One region of the Acidovorax facilis genome, then DNA from elsewhere that is predicted to be linked to it. Evidence: predicted binding sites of a transcription regulator. Region 1 holds the regulator's gene; each other region holds the start of a gene.

Region 1 (3,943 bases):
GCGGCCCCCGAGGCGGCGTCCCCGGCCTCAGCCCCGGCGCTGCGCCCCAGCAACAGCCTTGGCGGCGGCGCCAAGTGAGTGGGCCCGCTGTGAGTACCGGCCCTGACACTCAGGCGGGTAGCCGCCTGGGGCCTGATTCCCAGGCGGGCAGCCGCCTGGAGGTGCAGCACCTGGCGAAGTCTTATGGCAGCCGCAAGGTCGTCAAGGACGTTTCGCTGGTCGTGCAAAAAGGTGAGGTCGTGGGGCTGCTCGGCCCCAACGGCGCGGGCAAGACCACCTCGTTCTACATGATCGTGGGCCTGGTGCGCAGCGACGAGGGAGACATCCGCATCGACGGCCAATCGGTGGCCCACATGCCCATCCACCGGCGCTCGCGCCTGGGCCTGTCGTACCTGCCGCAGGAAGCCTCGATCTTTCGCAAACTCACAGTCGAAGAGAACGTGCGCGCCGTGCTGGAACTGCAGCGTGGTGATGACGGCCAGCCGCTCTCGCGCGACGCCATCGAGGAGCGCCTGACGGCCCTGCTGCAGGAGCTGCGCGTGGACCACCTGCGCGCCTCGCCCGCCATGGCCCTGTCCGGCGGCGAGCGCCGCCGCGTCGAGATTGCCCGGGCCCTGGCCACTCAACCGCGTTTCATCCTGCTGGACGAGCCCTTTGCCGGCATCGACCCCATTGCCGTGATCGAGATCCAGCGCATCATCGGCTTCCTGAAGGCGCGGGGCATTGGTGTGCTCATCACCGACCACAATGTGCGCGAAACCCTGGGCATCTGCGACCACGCCTTCATCATCAGCGATGGCCGCGTGCTCGCGCAGGGCACGCCGTCCGAGATCGTGGACAACGCCGAGGTACGACGTGTTTACCTTGGCGAACACTTCAGGATGTGATGAAGCCTGGACTCTCGCTGCGCGTCTCGCAGCATCTTGCATTGACCCCCCAGCTTCAGCAGTCCATCCGGCTGCTGCAGTTGTCCACGCTCGAACTCTCGCAGGAAGTCGAGCAGATGCTCGACGAAAACCCGTTCCTCGAACGCAATGCCGACGAAGCTCCGCGCGAGGAGTTTGGCCTGGAAGCCGCCGACACGCCCGCGCAGCCTGATGAGTACAGTGCTGATGATGCTATATTTTCAGGAGCTAGCAGCGCAAGCAGCACAAGCGCTGAAGGCCAAAATGATGCTGAAGCACCGAGTGCTGGCGCTGACGAGCCTGACTGGAGCGGTGACGGCACGGTAGAAATGGCGCCCAACGACGCGGAGTGGGGCGGGGATGCGCCCGCCCGCAACCGCAACGACTCCGAAGGCGACGAGGCCGACGCCACCGAGCTGGCCCGTTCGCATGAATCGCTGACCGCCTTTTTGCACCGTCAGGCGCTGGCGCTGCGCTTGTCCGAGATCGACCGCGCCGCGCTGCGTTTTCTCATTGAATCGCTCAACGACGACGGCTACCTCGAAGAGCCGCTGGAAGAGCTGGCCATCAGCCTGGCCGGGCCGGACGACCTGGAGCAAATCGAAGAGCTGGTGCACCGCTTCACCGTGGCCCAGCGCCTGCTGCAAAGCCTGGAGCCCACCGGCGTGGGTGCGCGCAACCTGGCCGAATGCCTGACGCTGCAGCTCACGGCGCTGGCTGCCGACGAGGACAGCGATGCTGACCCCGACACGGTGCAGACCGCGCTGCGCATTTGTCAGCAGCCGCTGGAGATGCTGGCCCGCCGCGATATCCGCCGCCTGACGCAGCTGTGTGGCGACGGCGAAGAGCGCACCCGCGCCGCCATGGCGCTGATCGCTCGCCTGGAGCCTCGCCCCGGCCGTCGCTTTGCCGACGTGGAGCGCAACATCATCATTCCCGATGTCATCGTGCGCAAAGCCGGGCGTGCCAATGGACGCGATGGCCAGCACAACTTCATCGTCAGCCTCAACCCCGATGTGATGCCGCGCCTGCGCGTGCACGACATCTATGCTGGCGCCCTGCGCGGCCACAAGGGCGGCGAGGGCCACCAGGGCATGCAGCAGCGCCTGCAGGAGGCCCGCTGGTTCATCAAGAACATCCAGCAGCGCTTTGACACCATCCTGCGCGTCTCGCGCGCCATCGTGGAGCGGCAAAAAAGCTTCTTCACCCACGGCGAGTTGGCCATGCGCCCGCTGGTGCTGCGCGACATCGCCGACGAACTGGGCCTGCACGAATCCACCATCAGCCGCGTGACCACCGCCAAATACATGGCCACGCCAATTGGCACGTATGAGCTGAAGTACTTCTTTGGCTCGGGCCTGGGTACCGAGACCGGCGGCAACGCGTCCAGCACCGCCGTGCGCGCCCTCATCAAGCAGTTTGTGGCCGCAGAAAGCCCCGCCAAGCCGCTGTCCGACAGCCAGATCGCCGAGATGCTCAAGGAACAGGGCATCGAGTGCGCACGCCGCACCGTGGCCAAGTACCGCGAGGCGCTCAAGATCGCGCCGGCCAACCTGCGCAAGGCGCTGTAGGTACCCCGGTTGGGGGCGCATGGCTCGCCCTGTTTGAATTTTTCGTTTTTCTATCCGCCACCCCACCATGGCCCGCATCGTCTTCGACCTCCCCCCGCACTTCGGCTTTGCCACCGAGCTGCAGATCTACATCAGCCACGTCAACCAAGGCGGGCACCTGGACAACGCGCAACTGCTGAGCCTGGTCTCTGAAGCGCGGGTGCGCTTCTTCCAGTCGCTGGGCTACCCCGAGGCCGACGTGGGCGGGCTGTCCATCGTGGTCGGCGACATCGTGGCGCAGTACAAGTCCGAAGGTTTCCACGGTGAAACCATGCGCGTGGAGATGGCGCCTGCGGACTTCAACCGCTATGGGTTTGACCTGGTGTTTTGCATGACCGAGAAGACCTCAGGCCGCGAGGTGGCGCGCGGCAAGATCGGCATCGTCTTCATCGGCAAGGCCGACCGCAAGGTGGCGCCGATCCCCGAATCCATCCGCCAATTGCTGCTGGCCCGCGCGGGAACGCCGGATTCCCACGCATTGTCTGAGCGCGTATCCTCCCCATCGACATGAACCAACTCCAACTTTTTCTCCCCTGCGCCGCTGGTGTGGAGGGCTTTCTGGCCGACGAGGTGCATGGCATCACCGGCCTCACGGGGCAAGACCTGCTCGTCGGCCGCGGCGGCGTGCTGCTGCGCGCCTCGTGGCGCGAGGCGCTGCTGCTCAACCTGCACAGCCGACTGGCCCAGCGCGTACTGGTGCAGTTGGCGCACCGCCCGTACCGCTCCGAGAACGATCTCTATGCCATGGCCAGCGACGTGGCCTGGGAAATCTGGTTCACCACGCGCCAGACCTTCAAGGTCGAGGTGACGGCCCAACACAGCCCGTTGCAGAGCCTCAACTTCGCAGGTCTCAAGGTCAAGGACGCGGTGGCCGACCGCTTCCGCGCCAAAAGCGGCGTGCGGCCCGACGTGAACACCCAGTGGCCCGATGTGCGCATCCACCTGCACCTGACCACCGACGAGGCCACGATCTACATCGACACCTCGGGCGAGCCGCTGTTCAAACGCGGCTGGCGCGAAGACAAGGGCGATGCGCCACTGAAAGAAACCCTGGCCGCCGCCATGATTGCCGCCAGCGGCTGGGACCCGCATGGCGACAACCCCCAGCCCCTGTACGACCCCTGCTGCGGCAGCGGCACCATCGTGATCGAGGCCGCGCAGATCGCCTGCCGCATTCCGGCCGGCATGCTGCGGCGTTTTGCGTTCGAGAAGCTGCTGCCGTTCCAGGCCCATGTCTGGGATGCTATTAAAAGCGAAGCTGAAAGCGCAATACAGACAAGCGCTGTGCCCCTGTTTGGCAGTGATGTGGCCTTCCGCATGGTCGACTTTGCGCAGCGCAATGCTGAGCGCGCAGGCGTGGCCGATGCCGTGCAGCTGCGCGGCGGCGACGCCCTGCAGCGCATGCCACCGTGCGACCAGCCTGGCGTG
Region 2 (3,943 bases), 1.2 Mb from region 1:
AGGGGTGGCGGCCGCCTGCCGATGCCCGGCGCTCCTCGACGAGTTGGCCCAGGGGCGTCCCTGCGGGGGAGATCAGGGCGCTCGACACTGGCCGCTCCACGTCCTTGGGCAGGCCGGCGCAGCCGCTGGTTGCGCCTGCGACGATGACGGCCAAAAGCGCCAGCCAGCCGTAGCGGGCCGTGTTGCCCAGAAACGCTGGAATGGCAGGGGTCGATAAAAGCATGGCGCGATTGTGACCGTGTGGCGGTGGCCGCGCTTGTCAGACGCGGCGCCAACTCCGCCACAGTGGCTGCCCAGGCTGGCAGCCGCCTCCTCAGCATCTCACCGGGCTTACCAGCTCACTTCGCGGTCTGGCGTGGCGCTGATCTTGTGGATCGACAGGTCGGCCCCGTCAAATTCCTCTTCCTGCGTGAGCCGCAGGCCCACCGTGCTCTTGAGAATGCCGTACACCACCAGGCCACCCACCAGCGCCCAGGCCACGCCCAGGGTGCTGCCGATCAACTGGGCCGAGAAGCTAACACCACCGAGCCCACCGAGCGCCTTGCTGCCAAAAATGCCTGCAGCCAGCCCGCCCCATGTGCCGCACAGGCCATGCAACGGCCACACGCCGAGCACGTCATCGATCTTCCAGCGGTTCTGGGTGAGCGTGAACATCACCACAAAGATTGCTCCCGCCACGGCACCCACCACCAGCGCTCCCAGCGGGTGCATCAGATCGGAGCCCGCGCACACAGCCACCAGCCCGGCCAGCGGGCCGTTGTGCACGAAGCCCGGGTCGTTCTTGCCCAGCACCAACGCCGCCAACGTGCCGCCCACCATGGCCATCAGCGAGTTCACGGCCACCAGGCCGGAGAGCTTGTCCACGGTTTGCGCGCTCATCACATTGAAGCCGAACCATCCCACCACCAGCACCCAGGCGCCCAGCGCCAAAAATGGGATGTTGGAAGGCGGGTGGGCAGAGATGGCGCCATCTTTACGGTAGCGGTTGGAACGCGAGCCCAGCAGGATCACGGCCGGCAGGGCGATCCACCCGCCCATGGCATGCACGACGATGGAGCCCGCAAAGTCGTGGAACTCTTCGCCCGTCAGTCCCTTGATCCAGGCCTGCACCCCAAAGTGCTGGTTCCAGGCAATGCCTTCAAAGAACGGATACACAAACCCCACAATGACCGCCGTGGCCATCAGCTGGGGCCAGAACTTGGCCCGCTCCGCGATCCCGCCCGACACAATCGCCGGAATGGCAGCCGCAAAAGTGAGCAGGAAGAAGAACTTGACCAATGCGTAGCCGTTTTGCTGCGCCAGCGATTCCGCACCCACGAAGAAATGCGTGCCATAGGCCACGCTGTAGCCCACCACAAAATACACCACGGTGGACACCGAAAAGTCCACCAGGATCTTGACCAGCGCATTCACCTGGTTCTTTTTGCGAACCGTGCCCAGTTCCAGAAAGGCAAACCCTGCATGCATGGCCAGCACCATGATGGCCCCCAGAAGAATGAACAGGGCATCAGCGCCCTGTTTGAGTGCTTCCATAACGTCCTCGCGCGATTGGTTGATCTGTTCTGGTGCGTTTTGAGCCTGGTCACCAGATTTGCACCAAGTTGAAGCAAAAATCGCGCCAAAGAATGGTGCGTTGTTTTGCACTGTTTTGGTGTGGTGCGGAAAGGACTGGGGAGGAGAGGTGACAATGGGCCGTGCCGCGAGGGTCGTCGCCGCCCAGCAGGGATGACGACGGCGCGAGCGCGCAACTGCCATCCAGTGAAAGTTGCGAGGTATCTCGCTTGTGCAAAGCCCAAGTTTTGAGCGAGTTTGGCGCTGGTGTCTTTGTGAGAGTTTTTTTAGTATCAAAACGCAGCCGCCTTGCCGAGGCTGTCGTCTTCTGCGGAGGTGGGCTGAGCTGGATGGTGGTGGCGGGTCATCTTTGTGCTGCGCGGGTGAGCGCCCCTTGCGGCTGGGGGCTTGCGTTGTTTTGCAGGCACTTCCCACTGGGCTGCGCCCGCAGAGCCCAGCAGCTGCTGTTGTTCGGTCGTTGCCCCACCCATTTTTTACCTTCCGCATGGCTAAGCCCGTGCCTGCCGGGAGTGTGGGGTGGGGGAGTTAGAAACTGTCGCGTCCCTGCATCCGTGCCACAACACGCAAGTCCGCGCCCAAGTTCTCTACGGACTTGAATTCCAGCGCCAGCCCATCGGCCAAGGCCGTCAACGGGCCAAAGTCTGCAATTCCCCGTCCCGCACCCAAAAGCCGTGGTGCCAGGTACAGCAACAGCTCATCGACCAGGCCTTCTCGGACCAGAGAGCCATTGAGCTTGTGCCCAGCCTCTACATGCAGCTCGTTGATGCCCCGTTGGCCCAGGTCCTGGAGCATTGCCGAAAGATCGACCTTGCCGTTCGCATTGGGCAGGTGGATCACCGTAGCCCCACAGGCTTGCAAAGCTGCTTTCTTGGTTTCGTTGTCGGAGGCTGTGTAGACATAACAATCGCGCCCTTTCATCAGCAGATTGGCGTCGGTAGGCAATTGCAACTGGCTGTCCACCACAACCACATGGGGCTGGCGTGGCGTGGGAACTTCGCGGACGTCTAGCCGGGGGTTGTCATCCAGCACGGTGCCAATGCCCGTCAATACAGCGCACGCCCTGGCCCTCCACGCGTGTCCATCCGCCCGCGCAGCGCGTGACGTGATCCACTGGCTGGCGCCATTGTTCAGGGCGGTGGTGCCATCCAGCGAGCTTGCAACTTTCAGCCGCACCCATGGCGTGCCCCGGATCATGCGGCTGAAAAAACCAATGTTGAGTTCTCGGGATTCTTCAGCCCCCGGGCCGACCACGACCTCCACCCCTGCCGCACGCAGCCGGTCAAACCCGCGCCCGCCCACCAAAAGGTTTGGGTCCGCCAACGAGGCCACCACTTTGGCAACACCCGCTTGGATTAGTGCATCGCAGCAGGGGCCAGTTCGCCCATGGTGGGAACAGGGCTCCAGCGTCACATAGGCTGTGGCGCCTGCCGTGTCGAACCCCTTGCCGCTGGCGTCGCGCAGGGCCATGACTTCAGCGTGTGGCCCACCCGCATGCTGCGTGAACCCTTGGCCTATCATTTCGCCGCTTGGAGAGACAAGCACGCAGCCAACACGAGGGTTGGGGTTGGAAACAAAAAGCGCTTGGGTGGCGAGCCCAAGCGCTTGGTGGATATGGGGGGGCGCTTTATGAATCATGGCGCCCAAGATGGTAGCTTAGTGGCTATTTGTCCCAGCAGGTGGCATCAAAGCCAGCATCGCTTTGGATTTTCCCGTTGGCGCCTCGTATCCCTGTGTGGGTCAATGTGTAGTCGCCGCACTTGTCGCCTGTCTGGGGCGTGCCAGCCTTCGGTGTTGCCGTCAGTGTGAATGAAGACGTCGTGGCAGGGCCACCAATGGCGATGGTGTAGCGCTTGGTTGGGTCTGCAGCCCACGTCAGGTTGGCGGGAAGCGTGGTGGGGTAGGTACCCGTAGCGGTGGACGCGCGCTCCAGCCACTGCTGGGCCTGCAGCAGCCCAGCCCTTGCGTCGGCGCGGTGTCCGCGCCGAATGTATTCGGCGTAGCTTGGCATGGCGATGGCCGCGAGGATGCCAATGATGGCCACCACGATCATGATCTCGATGAGCGTAAATCCCCGATGATGATGTTTCATAAAAAACTGCTCTTGATTGAGATTGAGCTTAACGCAGTTGCCGCCAGCTGGGGCGCATGCTTTGCTCTGGGAACGTTTGGTTGTCCAGGTTGTCGTCGGTACCGTCCGCCTTTTTGCCTGTGAGACGGATGATGCTCCCGCGTTGAATCATTGTTTGAGAGCCTGCGGTAATCGACACACGCGAAGCCCCCATGTCGGAGGTCAGGTTGTACTTCCCGTCGCCGTTCGTGTCCATGATCTGCACACTGGGACGCTTGCCGTCCATGATATTGATCAGGGTGA
Region 3 (3,943 bases), 830 kb from region 1:
CCAGCACGCGGTGCTGCTGCTGGTGGCCCCGCACTCCGAGGCCGGCATGCGCGACATGGTGGCGCAGCACGGCGGCCAGATTACCTACCGCAAGACGGCCGACGAAGTGGCCAGCAGCCACAAGACGCTGCTCGAATACACCTGGAACCACACCACCCTGCACGCCCTCAAGGTGGACAAGGGCCTGACCTATATCCAGAGCGGCTTCAATCCCATGCACCGCCTCAAGCAGGTGAAGGCGCTCGAGGCCGCGCTGAAAGGCGAGGTGATGATGCATCTGGAATTCTTGCGCACAAAGGAAGGCGCCTTCAACTGCAGCGGCCTGCAGATCATCCGCTACACCACCGAAGAGCGCCTGAACCAGATCATGCAGATCTACCGCGACCACGGCGTGCAGATCAACAACCCACATGTGTACATCGTGGAAGACGGCAAGCAGAACAACCTGGACCCGGCCGTGGTGGGCATGAAGCGCCGCTTCGACCCGCAGGGCCTGCTCAACCCCGGCAAGCTGCGCAGCTGGTATGCGGCAACACAATTGGCGCCCGAGACAAAGCCAGCGCGACAAACTGCCTGAGAGCGCCTCACAAACTTCCCTGGCGTCGTTGTCCCACCTTGCCGTACTCCTTGTACTGCCTGAGGCCGAACGCCTAGGGATGGCCGCTTCGCTGAGTTTTTTGAGCCGCTCTAAGTCCATCCCGCCCACCACTGCGCCCTCGTCCACAAGGCGAGAGGAAGGAAGCTCAGGTCAGATCCATCCGCTGCGCGCCAACCACTGCACCAGCAGCCGTGTCACCGTTTCAGGTTGCTCCATGGTCAGCATGTGGCCGCTGTCCGGCAAGAGGTGGTGCTCAGCACCGGGCACCAGCGCCGCAATCTCCGCCGAACATTCGGGCGGCGTGAGCTGGTCAGCCTCGCCGCATACCACCAGCACCGGGCAGGCCACGCCGGGCAGGTGCTGGCGGGCATCGGGCCGATGGATGACGGCGCGGTTCTGGCGAACCAGGTGGGAGGCGCCTGCGTCCAGCACAAAGTCGAGATAGGCCTGCACCAGCTCAGGCCGCGTGGCGTTGTCAGGATGAAAGGCAAAGGCCACGTTGGGCTCGATCACTTCGCGCAGGCGGCCTTGTTCAAAGAGTTCGATAGCGGCTTCGCGCAGCGCCCGCATATCCGGCGTCTCGGGCCGCGCGGTGGTGCCCAGCAGCGCGAGCCCGGCCACACGCTGCGGCGCCTGGCGCGCGGCCTCCGTGGCGATCATGCCGCCCATCGACGCACCCGCCAGCACCAGCGGCCCTGCGTGCTGCGCCAGCAGGCGTGCGGCAAAGTCTTCGATGCGGTGCAGGTTCACATCCTGGTGGGCCGTGGCGACAGCGGGGCGCAGCGCGGCGGGCAGCAGCGGCAGCACGCCGCGCCACATGCGTTCATCGGCAGCCAGGCCGGGCAGGAGCACAAGTTGGGGGGAGTGGGACATGGGTGAAAAAAGGCATCACCAAGTTGGTGCGCGATCAGCTAAAGAGAGACAGCCCCGGCAGCGGGGCACGGACCGCACATTGTGAACAGCCGATGACCGCTTGTCACCGCCCCCGGAATAGTTGCCCGCGATGGCTCGGGACTTGCTAGCATGGCCTGCATATGCCTATCCACGCCGCGCTCCACCACGTCACGCATTACCAATACGACCGGCTGGTAGGCCTCGGGCCACAGACTATCCGATTGCGGCCCGCGCCCCACTGCCGCAGCAATGTGATTTCGTACTCGCTCAAGGTCGAGCCCGCGCAGCACTTCCTCAACTGGCAGCAGGACCCGTTTGCCAACTACCAGGCGCGGCTGGTCTTCCCCGAAAAGACGCGCGAGTTCAAGGTCACGGTGGACCTGGTGGTGGAAATGGCGGTGTACAACCCCTTCGACTTCTTCCTGGAGCCCGAGGCCGAGAACATCCCGTTCAACTACAGCAGCGATGTGCAGCAGGAGCTGGCACCGTACCTGGCCACCGACCCGATGACACCGCTGGTGCAGGCCTATCTGGACAAGGTGGACCGCAGCAAGCAGCGCACCATCGATTTCCTGGTCAAGCTCAACCAGCAGGTCTCGCAAGACATCCGCTACCTGATCCGCATGGAACCCGGCGTGCAGACGCCCGAGGAGACGCTGCAAAAGGCCAGCGGCTCGTGCCGCGACTCGGGCTGGCTGCTGGTGCAACTGCTGCGCCACCTGGGGCTGGCGGCACGGTTTGTGTCGGGCTACCTGATCCAGCTCACCCCCGATGTGAAGGCGCTCGATGGCCCCAGCGGCACCGACCACGACTTCACCGACCTGCACGCCTGGTGCGAGGTCTACCTGCCCGGCGCAGGCTGGATTGGCCTGGATGCCACCAGCGGCCTGATGGCGGGCGAGGGCCACATCCCGCTCGCTTGCACACCCCAGCCCTCGGGCGCCGCGCCGATTGAAGGCGGCGTGGACAAGGCCGAGGTGGAGTTCAGCCACGAGATGCGCGTGACGCGCATCTACGAATCGCCCCGCGTGACCAAGCCCTACACCGAAGACCAGTGGCAGGCCGTGCTGGCGCTGGGCGAGCAGGTGGACGCCGACCTGGTGGCGGGCGACGTGCGCCTGACGATGGGTGGCGAGCCCACCTTTGTGGCCGTGGGCGACCGCGACGCGCCCGAGTGGAACACCGATGCCCTGGGCCCCACCAAACGCGGCTTTGCCACCGAACTCACGCACAAGCTGCGTGCCGAATATGGACAGGGCGGCTTCCTGCACTTTGGCCAGGGCAAGTGGTACCCGGGCGAGCAGCTGCCGCGCTGGGCACTGTCGATCTGCTGGCGCGCCGACGGCCAGCTCGCGTGGCAGAACCCCGCGCTGTTTGCCGACGAGCGTGACCCATCCCACTACACCAGTGCCGACGCCGAGCGTTTTGTGCGCCACCTCACGCGCAAGCTGGGCGTGACGGACCGATTCATCCAGCCCGGTTATGAAGACACCTTCTACTACCTGTGGCGCGAGCGCCGCCTGCCGGTCAACGTGGACCCGTTCGATGCGCGCCTGGACGACGAGCTGGAGCGCGCACGGCTGCGCCGCGTGTTCGAGCAAAAACTCGACAGCGTGGTGGGCTATGTGCTGCCGCTGCAGGCAGGCGAAGGCGCGGGCACGCTGGCAGGCAGCGTGTGGAGCACGGGGCCATGGTTCTTCCGCGACGACCGCATGCTGCTCATCCCCGGCGATTCGCCCATGGGCTACCGCCTGCCGCTGGACGCCCTGCCCTGGGTGAAGGCATCAGACACCGAGCACCTGATTCCGCAAGACCCGACCGCACCCCAGGGCCCGCTGGCCGCTGCCACCACGCTGCGGGCGCGGTATTCCGTGCCATCCGGCCCCGTCACCGGCGACCGTGATCTGCCCTACCTGGCAGGCGCCACCGCCCCTGGCGAGGCACGCCGCATGGCGCAAGGCACCGCAGGCGGCGACCACGCGCGCCAAACCGGGCAACCCGACCCGCATGCAGCTACGCAGCCCCCGGGCAAGTTCCAGTCGGCCGCAGGCCTGTCGCGCACGGCCCTGTGCGTGGAGGTGCGCGACCCACGCCGCGCCAGCGGCCCCAAGGCCGAGAAGGTGGGCGAGAAATACGGCGTGCTCTATGTCTTCATGCCGCCGCTGGCGCGCCTCCATGATTACCTGGACCTGCTGGCCGCCATCGAAGCCACGGCCGAAGAGCTGGGTGTGAAGATCGTGCTGGAAGGCTACCCGCCCCCGCGCGATGCGCGCCTGAAGGTGCTGGCAGTCACGCCCGACCCGGGCGTGATCGAAGTGAACATCCACCCCGCCAGCCATTGGAAGGAGCTGGTGCAGCACACCGAGTTTCTGTACCAGGCCGCATGGGAGACGCGCCTGTCGGCCGAGAAGTTCATGACCGATGGCCGCCACACCGGCACCGGTGGCGGCA
Region 4 (3,943 bases), 730 kb from region 1:
CCACGCCGGCAATGCCGCAACCGATGGCGAAGGTCAGGCGGTCGGTCTTTTGGGTGTCGATGCCAATGGCGTTGGCCATGACGCGGTTGCTCACCGTGGCGCGCACCCGCAGGCCCCAGCGGCTTCTGTGCAGGGCCAGCAGCACGCCCCCCGTGACCACCGCCGTCAGCGCCAGCACAAACAGGCCATTGATCGGGATGTCCAGCCCCTCGGCGGGCGCCCACGAGCCCAGCAGCCAGTCGGGCAAGGTGGGGCTGACCTCCTTGGGGCCGATGAAGGTGCGAAAGCATTGCTGCAGGGCCAGGCTGATGCCCCAGGTGGCCAGCAGGGTGTCCAGCGGGCGCTTGTACAGGTGGCGGATCAGCCCCCATTCCACCAGCCAGCCCGCTACAAACGCAAACCCAAACGCCGCCACGATGGCCAGCGGAAAGTAATACGGAATCATTTGCGGCGCATGGTTGGCCGCGAGGGTGGAGCCCAGGTAGATCGTATAGGCGCCAATGGTCATGAACTCGCCATGGGCCATGTTGATCACGCCCATCTGCCCAAAGATGATGGCCAGGCCCAGCCCCATGAGCAGCAGCACGGCAAACAGACTCAGGCCCGCAAAGCCCTGCATCAGGCCGATGTTCATCATTTCGGAAAAGGTCATGTTGCAGCTCCTGCGTGGGCAGCGTTGGAAAACGAACAGCGGTGCCATGGGGCGGCCTCTTGCGAGGGACACCGAGAAGGGCCGCCCCGCACCGAGGGTGTCGTCCCCCTCCCGCGCAGCGAGAGAGGGGGAAGCGGCGCAGCCGCTCAGGGGGTGACTTCCTACTGATACCCTTTGGGAAATGGATCCGGCTTGATCAGCGCAGGCGACTCAGACACCACCTTGAACGAAGCATCCGGCATGCCCATGGCGATGCGCGACTTGCTCCACAGGTGGTGGTTGGCGTCCACCTTCACATAGCCCTCGGGCGCGGTGGTCAGCTCGATGCCGGGCGACGCGGCCACCACCTTGTCCACGTCAAAGCTCTTGGCTTTTTCGACCGCCGCCTTCCACAGCCAGGGGCCCAGGTAGCCCGCCTGCGTCACGTCGCCAATCACGGCGTCCTTGCCGTACTTGGCCTTGAAGGCCGCCACAAACTTCTTGTTGTTCTCGTTGTCGAGCGACTGGAAGTACTTCATCGACGAGTAGAAACCGTTGAAGTTCTCGCCGCCCACGCCGGTCATTTCGTCTTCGGTGACCGACAGCGTGACCAGCAGTTGCTTGTCGCCCGTGATGCCCGCGGCCTTGAGCGCCTTGTAGAACGCCACGTTGGAGCCGCCCACCACCGCCACAAACAGGCAGTCGGGCTTTTGCACCTTGATCTTATTCATCAGCGAGCCGAAGTTGGTGCTGCCCAGCGGGTAGTACTCCTCGCCCACGACCTTGCCCTTCTGGAAGTTCTCGATGTGCTTGCGCGCAATCTTCATCGAGGTGCGGGGCCAGATGTAGTCGGAGCCGATGAGGAAGAAGGTCTTGGCCTTCTTCTCGGTCTTGGCCCATTCCAGGCTGTACAGAATCTGCTGGGTAGCTTCCTGGCCCGTGTAGATCACGTTCTTGGATTGCTCCAGGCCTTCGTAGAAGGTGGGGTAGTAGAGCAGGCCGTTTTCTTTCTCGAACACCGGCAGCACGGCCTTGCGCGAGGCGCTGGTCCAGCAGCCAAACACAGCGGCGCAGCGGTCGTTGATGAGCAGCTTCTTGGACTTTTCGGCAAACGTGGGCCAGTCCGACGCACCGTCTTCCTTGATCACCTTGATTTTGCGGCCCAGCACACCGCCCATGGCGTTGATCTGGTCAATGGCCAGCTGTTCAGCCTGGATGGAGCCGGTTTCGGAAATCGCCATGGTGCCCGTGGCCGAGTGCAATTGGCCCACGGTGACTTCGGTGTCGGTGATGGCCAGCTTGGTGGTGTTGACCTGCGCCGTGGGCTGGCCAAACGACCAGGCAGGCAGGCCCGCCACGGAAGCGGCGCCCAGCGCCTGCAGGATGCGACGGCGGCCGGGTTCGGCCTGGGCGGAGTCACTAAAGCGGGGGTCGGACGGGTGGCTCATAAAGACGCTCCTTGCAGGATCGGTGTGAATGAAGGGACGGGACCAAAGCGGGTTGTGTGCGCTGTGGAATGAAGGTTAGGGACAACCCTTGAATGCGCCCATACGTCAATTAACGTAGGGCTGCGTACGCCCCTCGGTGCACGCACTGCAAATAGACCTACGCACGGCAATGCGAGCACCTGCAACGCCCCAACGCGGTGCGCGCCTAGAACGCTTCTTGCTTTGTGCTGGGCATGGCCTCACCACAAGCACCCGATGCCCAGAGCGCACCACAAACGATTTTTCGTTTCCGGCGCGAGTACAACGCCTGGGTGGCCGACGAGACCATGGAGGACTACGCACTGCGCTACACGCCCAAGAGCTTTCGGCGCTGGAGCGAATTCCGCGTGGCCAACACGGCGTTCGGTTCGCTGTCATTCCTGGCACTGGAGGCCATTGGTGGCGCGATTGCGCTGAACTACGGCTTCAGCAACGCCATGTGGGCCATCCTCACCGTGGGCTTGCTGATCTTTCTGACCGGCCTGCCCATTGCCTACTACGCAGCGCGCTATGGGCTGGACATGGATTTGCTCACGCGCGGCGCAGGTTTTGGCTACCTGGGCTCTACCATCACGTCGCTGATCTACGCAGTGTTCACGTTCATATTCTTTGCGCTGGAGGCTGCCATCATGGCGCTGGCGCTGCAGATGGTGGTGGACTGGCCGCTGGAGTGGTGCTACATCGCGTCGTCGCTGGTGATCCTGCCGCTGGCCATGCGTGGCATCACGCTGATCTCGCGCCTGCAGGCGTGGACGCAGCCGCTGTGGCTGTTCTTGCTGCTGCTGCCCTTTGTGTGGATTGCGCTGGCCCAGCCGCAGCTGTACCGCGACTTTGCGGGACTGTCGGGCCTCAAGAGCGGCAGCAGCCAGTTTGACCCGCTCATGTTTGGTGCAGCCGCGGCGGTGATCTTTTCACTGGTGGTGCAGATTGGCGAGCAAGTGGACTTTTTGCGCTTTCTGCCCGAGCGCACTGCCGCCAACCGCCTGCGCTGGTGGGGCGCGGTGCTGGTGGCGGGGCCGGGCTGGGTGGTGATGGGCATGCTCAAGATGGCGGGTGGGGCCTTTCTAGCGTTTGCCGCGCTGCAGTTCGAGGTGGGCGCCCAGCGCGCCGCCGAGCCCACGCAGATGTTCCTCGCAGGCTTTCACCAGGTCATGCAGGCGCTGGGCCTGCCGGGGCTGGCGGTGGCGGTGACGGTGGTGTTTGTGGTGGTCTCGCAGATCAAGATCAATCTCACCAATGCCTACGCGGGCTCGCTGGCGTGGTCCAATTTTTTTGCGCGCGTCACCCGCAGCCACCCCGGGCGTGTGGTGTGGCTGGTGTTCAACGTGTTGATCGCCACCTTGCTGATGACGCTCGGGGTGTTTGGCGCGCTGGAGAAAGTGCTGGCCGTGTACAGCAACGTGGCCATTGCCTGGGTGGGTGCGCTGGTGGCAGACCTGGTCATCAACAAGCCACTGGGCCTGTCGCCCAAAGGCATCGAGTTTCGGCGCGCGCACCTGTATGACTTCAACCCCGTGGGCCTGGGCGCCATGGTGCTGGCGGCCACGGTGGCCTGCTGTGCCTATGCAGGGCTGCTGGGCGAAGAGGCGGCCGCGTTTTCGCCCTTCATTGCGCTGGTGCTGTCGATGGCGCTGGCGCCGCTGCTGGCCTGGCTGACGCAGGGCCGCTACTACCTGGCGCGCGCTCCCGGCAACGAGTGGCGGCCCGGCGAGATCGTGCGCTGCGCCGTGTGCGAGAACCAGTTCGAGTCCGAAGACATGGCGCGCTGTCCGGCCTATGCCGCGCCCATCTGCTCGCTGTGCTGCTCGCTCGAATCGCGCTGCCA

Evidence for each region. Region 1 encodes sigma-54, which starts transcription at its own class of promoters, with help from an activator protein. Its sites were predicted from a motif close to TGGCANGNAANCTGCTTT; they were not measured.
Region 2: ACQ4MJ_RS03695 (ammonium transporter) is a predicted target of sigma-54. The motif match lies at 1,604-1,621, and genes of this name have one in related genera.
Region 3: ACQ4MJ_RS02170 (DUF2126 domain-containing protein) is a predicted target of sigma-54. The motif match lies at 1,603-1,620, and genes of this name have one in related genera.
Region 4: urtA (urea ABC transporter substrate-binding protein) is a predicted target of sigma-54. The motif match lies at 2,124-2,141, and genes of this name have one in related genera.

What each region holds. Positions count from the first base shown of each region.
Region 1 is NZ_CP192460.1:5,135,059-5,139,001, forward strand. Features, by position in the region: gene lptA (lipopolysaccharide transport periplasmic protein LptA) at 1-78, shown strand, start outside; gene lptB (LPS export ABC transporter ATP-binding protein) at 90-887, shown strand; gene ACQ4MJ_RS23535 (RNA polymerase factor sigma-54) at 887-2,476, shown strand; gene ACQ4MJ_RS23540 (acyl-CoA thioesterase) at 2,544-3,026, shown strand; gene ACQ4MJ_RS23545 (THUMP domain-containing class I SAM-dependent RNA methyltransferase) at 3,023-3,943, shown strand, end outside.
Region 2 is NZ_CP192460.1:812,999-816,941, forward strand. Features, by position in the region: gene ACQ4MJ_RS03690 (phospholipase D-like domain-containing protein) at 1-223, opposite strand, end outside; gene ACQ4MJ_RS03695 (ammonium transporter) at 331-1,533, opposite strand; gene ribD (bifunctional diaminohydroxyphosphoribosylaminopyrimidine deaminase/5-amino-6-(5-phosphoribosylamino)uracil reductase RibD) at 2,098-3,207, opposite strand; gene ACQ4MJ_RS03705 (type IV pilin protein) at 3,233-3,661, opposite strand; gene ACQ4MJ_RS03710 (pilus assembly protein) at 3,690-3,943, opposite strand, start outside.
Region 3 is NZ_CP192460.1:475,679-479,621, reverse strand. Features, by position in the region: gene ACQ4MJ_RS02180 (FAD-binding oxidoreductase) at 1-577, shown strand, start outside; gene ACQ4MJ_RS02175 (alpha/beta fold hydrolase) at 749-1,471, opposite strand; gene ACQ4MJ_RS02170 (DUF2126 domain-containing protein) at 1,633-3,943, shown strand, end outside.
Region 4 is NZ_CP192460.1:4,403,647-4,407,589, forward strand. Features, by position in the region: gene urtB (urea ABC transporter permease subunit UrtB) at 1-652, opposite strand, end outside; gene urtA (urea ABC transporter substrate-binding protein) at 814-2,079, opposite strand; gene ACQ4MJ_RS20200 (hybrid sensor histidine kinase/response regulator) at 2,313-3,943, shown strand, end outside.